DNA from 2 places in the Bradyrhizobium sp. LTSP857 genome. Region 1 is predicted to be linked to the other one. Evidence: predicted binding sites of a transcription regulator. Region 1 holds the regulator's gene; the other holds the start of a gene.
What was found. Region 1 encodes PhoB, which activates phosphate uptake and scavenging genes when phosphate is short. Its sites were predicted from a motif close to TGTCATNNANCTGTCAT; they were not measured.
Positions count from the first base shown of each region.

Region 2: a site for PhoB is predicted at 1,281-1,297, ahead of UP06_RS34715 (OprO/OprP family phosphate-selective porin). Genes of this name have one in related genera too.

Region 1 is NZ_JYMS01000037.1:40,314-44,756, forward strand. Features, by position in the region: gene pstB (phosphate ABC transporter ATP-binding protein PstB) at 1-665, shown strand, start outside; gene phoU (phosphate signaling complex protein PhoU) at 677-1,393, shown strand; gene phoB (phosphate regulon transcriptional regulator PhoB) at 1,416-2,123, shown strand; gene UP06_RS23690 (GcrA family cell cycle regulator) at 2,350-2,862, opposite strand; gene UP06_RS23695 (aspartate aminotransferase family protein) at 3,312-4,443, shown strand, end outside.
Region 2 is NZ_JYMS01000049.1:280,960-285,402, forward strand. Features, by position in the region: gene UP06_RS34710 (DegQ family serine endoprotease) at 1-1,044, opposite strand, end outside; gene UP06_RS34715 (OprO/OprP family phosphate-selective porin) at 1,361-2,992, shown strand; gene UP06_RS34720 (winged helix-turn-helix transcriptional regulator) at 3,034-3,417, opposite strand; gene UP06_RS34725 (zinc-binding alcohol dehydrogenase family protein) at 3,551-4,443, shown strand, end outside.

The sequences.
Region 1 (4,443 bases):
GCGTCACGGCGTTCATCGGCCCGTCGGGCTGCGGCAAGTCGACCCTGCTGCGCATCTTCAACCGGATGTACGACCTCTATCCGGGTCAGCGCGTCACCGGTCAGCTCATGCTGGACCAGACCAACATTCTCGACCCCAAGCTCGACCTCAATCTGCTCCGCGCCCGCGTCGGCATGGTGTTCCAGAAGCCGACGCCGTTCCCGATGACGATCTATGAGAATATCGCCTTCGGTATCCGTCTCTATGAAAAGATATCGAAGTCCGAGATGGACGGCCGCGTCGAGAAGGCGCTGCGTGGCGGCGCGCTGTGGAACGAAGTCAAGGACAAGCTCAACGCGTCCGGCCTGTCGCTCTCCGGCGGCCAGCAGCAGCGCCTCTGCATCGCCCGCACCGTCGCGGTGCGGCCCGAGGTGATCCTGTTCGACGAGCCCTGCTCGGCACTCGACCCGATCTCGACCGCCAAGGTCGAGGAGCTGATCCAGGAATTGTCCGAGAGCTACACGATTGCGATCGTCACCCACAACATGCAGCAGGCGGCCCGCGTCTCCGACAAGACCGCCTTCATGTATCTCGGCGAGCTGATCGAGTTCGACGACACCAGCAAGATCTTCACGTCGCCGACTGATCGGCGCACGCAGGATTACATCACCGGCCGGTTCGGCTGAGGAGACGGGACATGGGTTCTGAACATACCGCAAAGGCCTTCGACACCGACCTCCAGGAACTTACGCGCCTGGTTGCCGAGATGGGCGGGATTGCCGAGCGCATGATCGTCGATTCCGTCGACGCGCTGATCCGCCGCGACGTCGCGCTCGGCCAGCGCGTCGTCATCACCGACGTTGAGCTCGACGCGCTCCAGAAGCGCATCGAGGAGCGCGCGGTGCTCACCATCGCCCGCCGCCAGCCGATGGCGGTCGATCTGCGCGAGATCGTCGGCGCCATGCGCGTTGCGACCGATCTCGAGCGCATCGGCGACCTCGCCAAGAACATGGGCAAGCGCGTCGCGGCGCTGGAGACGGATTTTCATCCGCTCAAGCTGTTCCGCGGCCTCGAGCACATGACCGATCTGGTGCAGCAGCAGGTCAAGTCGGTGCTGGACGCCTATGCCGCGCATGATTTGCCGGCGGCGATGGCGGTGTGGAAGGGCGACGAGGAAGTCGACGCCATCTGCACCTCGCTGTTCCGCGAGCTCCTCACCTACATGATGGAAGATCCGCGCAACATTTCGTTCTGCATCCATTTGATGTTCTGCGCCAAGAACATCGAGCGGATCGGCGATCACGCCACCAACATCGCCGAGACCGTGTTCTACATGATCGAAGGTCAGGCGATGACCGACAAGCGCCCGAAGGGCGACATGACGACCTTCGCCACGACGGTCCCGAACACCTGAAGACTTAAGGAGCGACGACCCCATGGGCGCACGCATTATGGTTGTTGAAGACGAGGAAGCTCTCACCGAGCTCCTGCGCTACAACCTCGAAGGCGACGGCTATGACGTCGAGACGGTGATGCGCGGCGACGACGCCGACACCCGTCTCAAGGAGCACATCCCCGATCTGATCGTGCTCGACTGGATGCTGCCGGGCCTCTCCGGCATCGAGCTGTGCCGGCGGCTTCGTGCGCGGTCCGACACCAAGCAACTCCCGATCATCATGCTCACCGCGCGCGGCGAGGAGAGCGAGCGGGTGCGGGGACTGGCGACCGGCGCCGACGATTACATCGTCAAGCCGTTCTCGGTGCCCGAGCTGTTGGCGCGCGTGAAGGGTCTGCTGCGGCGCGCAAGCCCCGAGCGGCTCGCCACGGTGCTCGCTTTTGGCGACATCGAGCTCGACCGTGAAAAACGCCGCGTGGCGCGTTCGGGCCGTCCGATCGATCTCGGTCCGACCGAATATCGCCTGCTGGAGTTCTTCCTGGAGCATCCGGGCCGGGTGTTTTCGCGCGAGCAGCTGCTCGACAGCGTCTGGGGCCGCGACATCTATATCGACGAACGCACCGTCGACGTGCATATCGGCCGCCTGCGCAAGCTGCTCAATCTCGGCCGCGAGCAGGACCCGATCCGCACCGTGCGCGGTGCCGGTTATGCGCTGGACGATCGTTTTGCGAAGGCGGAGCAGGCGTAGGTTTCTGCGGTTAGTTTGTTAACCGCCGCGACCATCTCCGATGTCGTCCCGGCGAAGGCCGGGACCCATAACCACAGGGTGTGGTTTGGCGAAGACTCGGAGTCGCCCTCTCGCGCAATAACTGCGTTCTCGGAGTATGGGTCCCGGCCTTCGCCGGGACGACACTGAATTTGTTGCGCCGTCATCATGTGACGGCAGCCGTTAGCAACCAGCTAAATCGACTAACTCAGCGCGGACCCGGCTTCACCGGCGCACGGCGGCGATCCGACGCCGGCTGGTAGGCGACCCGCGAGTGCTGGGCGCAATAGGGCAGGCCGGAAAGCGCCTTGCCGCCGCAGAAGAAGAAATCCGGGCTCGAGGGATCTCCGACCGGCCAGTGGCAGGTTGCCTCGTTCAATTCAAGCAGCGACAGCCGCTGGCTCATCGGCACCACGTTGTCGTAGGTGACCGGTTCAGCCTCGACCTCGACCTCGAAGGCCTGCGCCAGCGCGGTGTTGCCGCGCGCAATCGGCCGGCTCACCCGCATCATGTGCTGCGCGGGACGCGCCTTGCGCGGCCGCGGAGCAGCCGACGACGGGCTCTTGGCGCGGCCCGACAGGCCAAGCCTGTGCACCTTGCCGATCACGGCGTTGCGGGTCACGTTGCCGAGCTCGGCCGCGATCTGGCTGGCCGACAATCCGGCCTCCCAGAGCTTTTTCAACTGCTCGACGCGATCGTCCGACCAAGTCAAAACCGTCATTGCACCCTTTCCTTCGCCGCGCGCCAGCCATCCTGGGGCGCACAACGAATGCTAAGTCTCGAAAAACCCGTGCCGTCAGAATCCCTTAAGGCTCGCCGGGCACGAAGACGCGCCCGAACGTTTACGCCGGTACAAGAGGACTTAGAGATCAGAACCGCTGCACGAGATGTCGTATCTGACAAACCAAACGCTACAATATGGCGTGACTCACGCGCAAGAGTCCGCCGACTCGCTTCCACATGTTCCGTGGCCAAAATCCGCAAATTCGGCACCGCAAGACTACGGATTCAGCGTTTCGCGAGGCTTTCCCGGCGGCATTGACACCCGTGGTGCCAAGCATAAGATAGTGACGCGTGCCGCCCTTAAAAGGCGGCACGTTTCGTTTTCCGGACCAAATGACGCGCTGCGCAACGCGCGTTCAGGCCGTCTGAAACATCCAAGAGAGCGTCATGACCAACAGCGCCGCGCCGCATTTGCTCCCCGTTTTCGCCAGGGCCGACATCGGTTTTGAGCGTGGCGAGGGCTCTTGGCTGATCGCGACCAATGGCGATCGCTATCTCGATTTCACCTCGGGCGTGGCGGTGAATGCGCTCGGCCATGCCCATCCCGCGCTGGTCAAGGCGTTGCAGGAGCAGGCCACCAAGCTCTGGCACATGTCGAACCTGTTCCAGAGCCCGGACGGCGAGCGGCTGGCCGCGCGTCTCTGCAATGAGAGCTTTGCGGACTTCGTATTCTTCTGCAATTCCGGCGCCGAGGCGCTGGAATGCGTGATCAAGCTGGTCCGCCACCATCATGCCGCCAAGGGCCATCCCGAGCGCTATCGCATGATCACCTTCGAGGGCGCCTTCCATGGCCGCACGCTGGCAACGCTGGCGGCGACGGGCTCGGCAAAATATCTCGAAGGGTTCGGCCCGCCGATGGACGGTTTCGACCAGGTCCCGCATGGCGACCTCGACGCCGTGAAGAAGGCGATCGGCCCGCAGACCGCCGGCATCCTGATCGAGCCGCTCCAGGGCGAGGGTGGCGTGCGCTCGGCGCCGCCGGCATTCTATCGCGCGTTGCGCCAGCTCTGTGACGAGAAGGGCCTGTTGCTGGCGTTCGACGAGGTGCAGACCGGGATGGGCCGGACCGGTGATCTGTTTGCGCATCGCCGTTTCGGCATCACGCCGGACGTGATGTCGCTGGCCAAGGCGCTCGGCGGCGGTTTTCCGATCGGTGCCTGCCTTGCGACCGCGGAAGCGGCCTCCGGCATGACGCCCGGCTCGCACGGTTCGACCTTCGGCGGCAATCCGCTCGCAGTCTCCGCGGCAAACGCGGTGCTCGACGTCATGCTCAAGCCCGGCTTCTTCGATCACGTGCAGAAGATGTCACTGCTGCTCAAGCAGAAACTCGCCTCCGTGATCGATCGTCATCCCGATGTCGTCAGCGAAGTGCGCGGCGAGGGGCTTCTGATCGGCATCAAGGCCGTGGTGCCCTCGGGCGATCTGGTTGCGGCATTGCGCGACGAAAAGCTGCTCACCGTCGGCGCCGGCGACAACGTCGTGCGCTTCCTGCCGCCCTTGATCGTGACCGAAGCGGAGA
Region 2 (4,443 bases), on a different contig from region 1:
CTGCACGTCGATCTGCGCCGTGCCGCCGAGCGGCCGGGTGGCAAAGCGATAGTCGAAGGCGTTGGGATCATCCACGGCCTGGCCGTCGATGCCGGTGATGAGGTCGGAGGATTTCAGGCCGGCCTTCGCTGCCGGGCCGTTCGGCACGACGCTTGCGACCAGCGCACCGGTCGGCGAGCGCAGGCCGAGACTTTCGGCGATCTCGGGCGTCACCGCCTGCAATTTTGCACCGAGCCATGGCCGCTTCACCGCCTTGCCGCCGCCCTTGGCGGAGGCCACGACAACGCGCACCATGTTGGAAGGAATCGCGAAGCCGATGCCCTGCGAGCCACCTGAGCGCGAATAGATCGCGGTGTTGATGCCGGCGAGCCTGCCATTCATATCGACCAGCGCGCCGCCGGAATTGCCGGGATTGATCGCCGCGTCGGTCTGGATGAAGAACTGGTAGTCGGTGATGCCGACTTGCGTGCGCGCAAGCGCCGAGATGATGCCGTGGGTCACGGTCTGGCCGACGCCGAAGGGATTGCCGATCGCGAGCACGACGTCGCCGACCATCAGCTCATCCGAATTGGTGAAGTCGAGAGCCGGAAACTTCTCTTTGGTATCCTTCAGGCGCAGCACCGCGAGATCGCTGCGGGGATCCTTGAGCACGATCTCGGCCTCGAACTCGCGCTTGTCCGACAACGACACCTTCACCTGGTCGGCGCCTTCGATGACATGGACGTTGGTGACGACGAGCCCGGACGCATCGACGATCACGCCCGAACCGAGCGAGCGCTGCACCTGCTCCTGTTGCTGGCCCGGCACGCCGAAGAAGCGGCGGAAGATCGGGTCGTCCAGCAACGGATTGCGGTTCTGCACCACCTTGGCGGCATAGACGTTGACGACCGCCGGTTGTACCCGCTGCACGATCGGCGCATAGGACAGCCGCAGTTCGGCCGGTGACGACGGGACGCGACGGTCCTGCGCGGAGGCCGGATTGAGACTGGCCGAAAAAGCTATGCACGATGCCGTGACGACGGCGGTCAAGATCGCTCGAAACATTCCTACCTCTTGGAAAAGACGCCGGAATATAGGCGCGTTCGCCCCCCAATAGAAGGGCGCCTGGCGGCAATATTCAGCCCCCTTCCGGTGTGGCCGACACGCAAGCACTGCGTGCAAAATGACAATTGGACTGACGCCGCGGATTGGCATGACGCCCATCATCTTGCATGCTGGCCGGTGGCGGATTCGGCTGCGGCGAATTTGCATCAGGCGGAACCATTGCAGCCGTGGCGCGCCGTCGCGGGACAGTCATCGATCGTTCTTAGGCTCTCCCGTTGCGACTTGGGGAAGTTGGTCTAACCGATGGAGTGGTGACGTGAGCAGGACAAGAATTGCAGCCGCAGCGATTGGTCTCGCCGGCGCGCTGGCGGCCTCGCAGGCCCAGGCACAATCAGCAAGCAACAGCGAGCAGGAGATCGCGCTGCTGAAGCAGCAATTGAAGATGCTGGAGCAGAAGCTCGACAAGCTGCAAAGTCAGACCGCCGCGAACACGGCGGCCACGGCGAAGACCAAGGCCGAAGCGAAGGCCGAGGCCAAGGCCGAAGCGCGCTCGGAGGCGAAAGCGGTCGTCGCCAATGCCAATGCGGCGATCCCGCTCAAGGGACCGGCGCCCGCGTCCGGTGTCGTGGTGACGATGCCAAACAACCGGCCGACCATCTGCACGGCCGACGGAGCGAACTGCGTCGCGATCACGAGCCGCGTGCACTGGGACGTCGGCGGCTATGACTATCGTCCCAATACGGCAGGCACCGTGCCGCAGAAACTCGACAGCGGCGAGAACGTCCGTCGCGCACGCATCGGTGTCGTCGGCAAATTCCTCGAAGACTGGAATTTTGCGCTGGTCTACGACTTCGGCGGTTCGGCTGACGGCTTCGGCGGCACGGGCGCCGCCGGCGCTACCCCTGTCGGCTTCCTGCCCGGCGGCGGCACATCCGGCATCGAGAACGCGTATTTGAGCTACACGGGGCTGAAGCCTTTTGGCGGCAAGATGGCGATTGAAGCCGGCGTCATGGACATTGCCTGGACCCTCGATGAGGCCTCGAGCTCCAACGACATTCCCTTCATGGAACGCGCCTCTGTCGGCGTGATCGCGCAAAACATCGCCGCCGGCGATTTCCGGTCTGCCGTCGGCGCGCGCTGGTACAACGACGTGTTCTGGGCCGGCGCTTACGTGACTGGCCCGACCACGGGTGCCATTCACTCAGCGTCGAGCGCCTCACCTCCTGGCACCAGCGAGCAATACGGCGCGACCGCCCGCGTTGCAGGCCAGCTCGTCAGTGGCAAGGATTATTCGCTGCATCTCGGCGGCGACGCACAGTGGCTGATCCAGCCGCCGCGCAATCTGGTCGCCAACACGCAAACACTCACGCTCAGCGATCGTCCCGAGCTGCGAATTGACCCCACAACGCTGATCTCGACCGGTGCGATTGCCAACGTTTCGGGCGCGCAGGTCTATGGTGTGGAAGCCGCGGGGAACTATGGTCCGCTCTTTTTCCAGGGCGAATACTACTGGTTCAACATCGATCGCAGTGCGAATACCGCCGTGCCGCCGATCGGCGCCTCGAGCCTGAAATTCCAGGGCGGCTACGCAGAAGCGGCCTATGTCCTGACTGGTGAAACCCGCAGGTACAATGCAGCCAATGCCTCCTATGCCGGCATCAAGCCGGAGCATCCGTTCTCGATCGAAGGTGGTGGCTGGGGTGCCTGGGAAGTCGCGGGCCGTGTGAGCCAGATGGATCTCAACAATCAGCTGGCGACCGCCGCGGGCATCGCCGGCGGACGGCAGACCGTCTACACGCTGGCGCTCAACTGGTACGTCAACGGCAACGTTCGCTTCATGCTCGACTACCTGCATGGCAATATCTCCAAGCAGGCTTCGCCGGTCTCGACGGCGGATGTCGGCGCGAAGTTCGACGCGGTGGCGATGCGCACGCAGTTCGCGTTCTGATGCGATCACGTCCGGGAGCGGCACAGTCCGCTCCCGGATCTTCAAGCTGCGCGCTTCGCCTTCTTGACCGGCTCCGCCTCGGGCGCCGGCGCACAGGACAGCCGCTGCTGATGGCCCTCGCCCCAGACCTTGAGAATGTCGATCACCGGCCGCAAGCTCTCGCCGAGCTCGGACAGGCAATACTCGACCCGCGGCGGCACCTCGGCATAGACCTTGCGAATGATGAGCTTGTCCTCCTCCAGCGCGCGCAGCTGCTTGGTCAGCATGCGCTGGGTGATGCCGGGCATCCGGCGGCGCAGCTCGCCGAAACGCTGGGTGCCGCCTTGCAGATGGTAGAGGATCACGCCCTTCCATTTGCCGTCGATCAGGTCCAGCGTCGCCTCGACCGCGCAGCCCGGACGCCAGCTAAAATCTCGCCGTTTCATGCCTGTTTTCCCAATAGTATCCAAACAGAGACTATATCCCCAAATTTACAGTACTTGCAAAATGGGAGCTATCCCGACAGTTAACAGGCCGGGCGCACATAATGATCTGTGCGCCATCTGATGGAGACAAGCCATGAAGGCCGTCGGCTACAAAAAATCGCTTCCGATCGAGGATGCGGATTCACTGATCGATTTCGAGACCGCAAAACCCGAGCCAAAGGGGCGCGACATCCGCGTTGCCGTGAAGGCGATCTCGGCCAATCCGGTCGACTACAAGATGCGCAAGCGCGCCGCCCCGGCCGAGGGCGAAGTGAAGATCCTGGGCTATGACGCGGCCGGCGTGGTCGACGCGGTCGGCCCCGAGGTGACGCTGTTCAAGCCGGGCGACGAGGTGTTTTACGCGGGCTCGATCCAGCGCCCGGGCACCAACTCCGAATTCCATCTGGTCGACGAGCGCATCGTCGGCAACAAGCCGAAGTCGCTCTCGTTTGCGCAGGCCGCTGCTCTCCCCCTTACCTCCATCACTGCGTGGGAATTGCTGTTCGACCGGCTAGGCGCCGTGCCGGGCAAGAGCGTCGATCCGCGCACGCTGCTGATCACCGGCGGCGCCGGCGGCGTCGGCTCGATCCTGATTCAGCTTGCCCGCCGCCTCACCGGGCTGACGGTGCTCGCCACCGCGACGCGACCGGAATCGCAAAAATGGTGCTTCGATCTCGGCGCGCATGCGGTGATCGACCACGGCAAGCCGATCAAGGAGCAGATCGAGAAGCTCAAGCTGCCGCCGGTCGCGCTGGTGGCGAGCCTCACCTTCACCGAGCAGCACTACAAGGCGATCGCCGATGTCATGGCGCCGCAGGGTAGGTTCGGCCTGATCGACGATCCGCCGGAGTTCACCGTGAGCGCGTTCAAGGGCAAGGCGATCTCGGTGCACTGGGAATCGATGTTCACGCGTTCCTCGTTCCAGACGCCGGACATGATCGCGCAGCATCATTTGCTCAATGACGTTGCCGACCTCATCGACAAGGG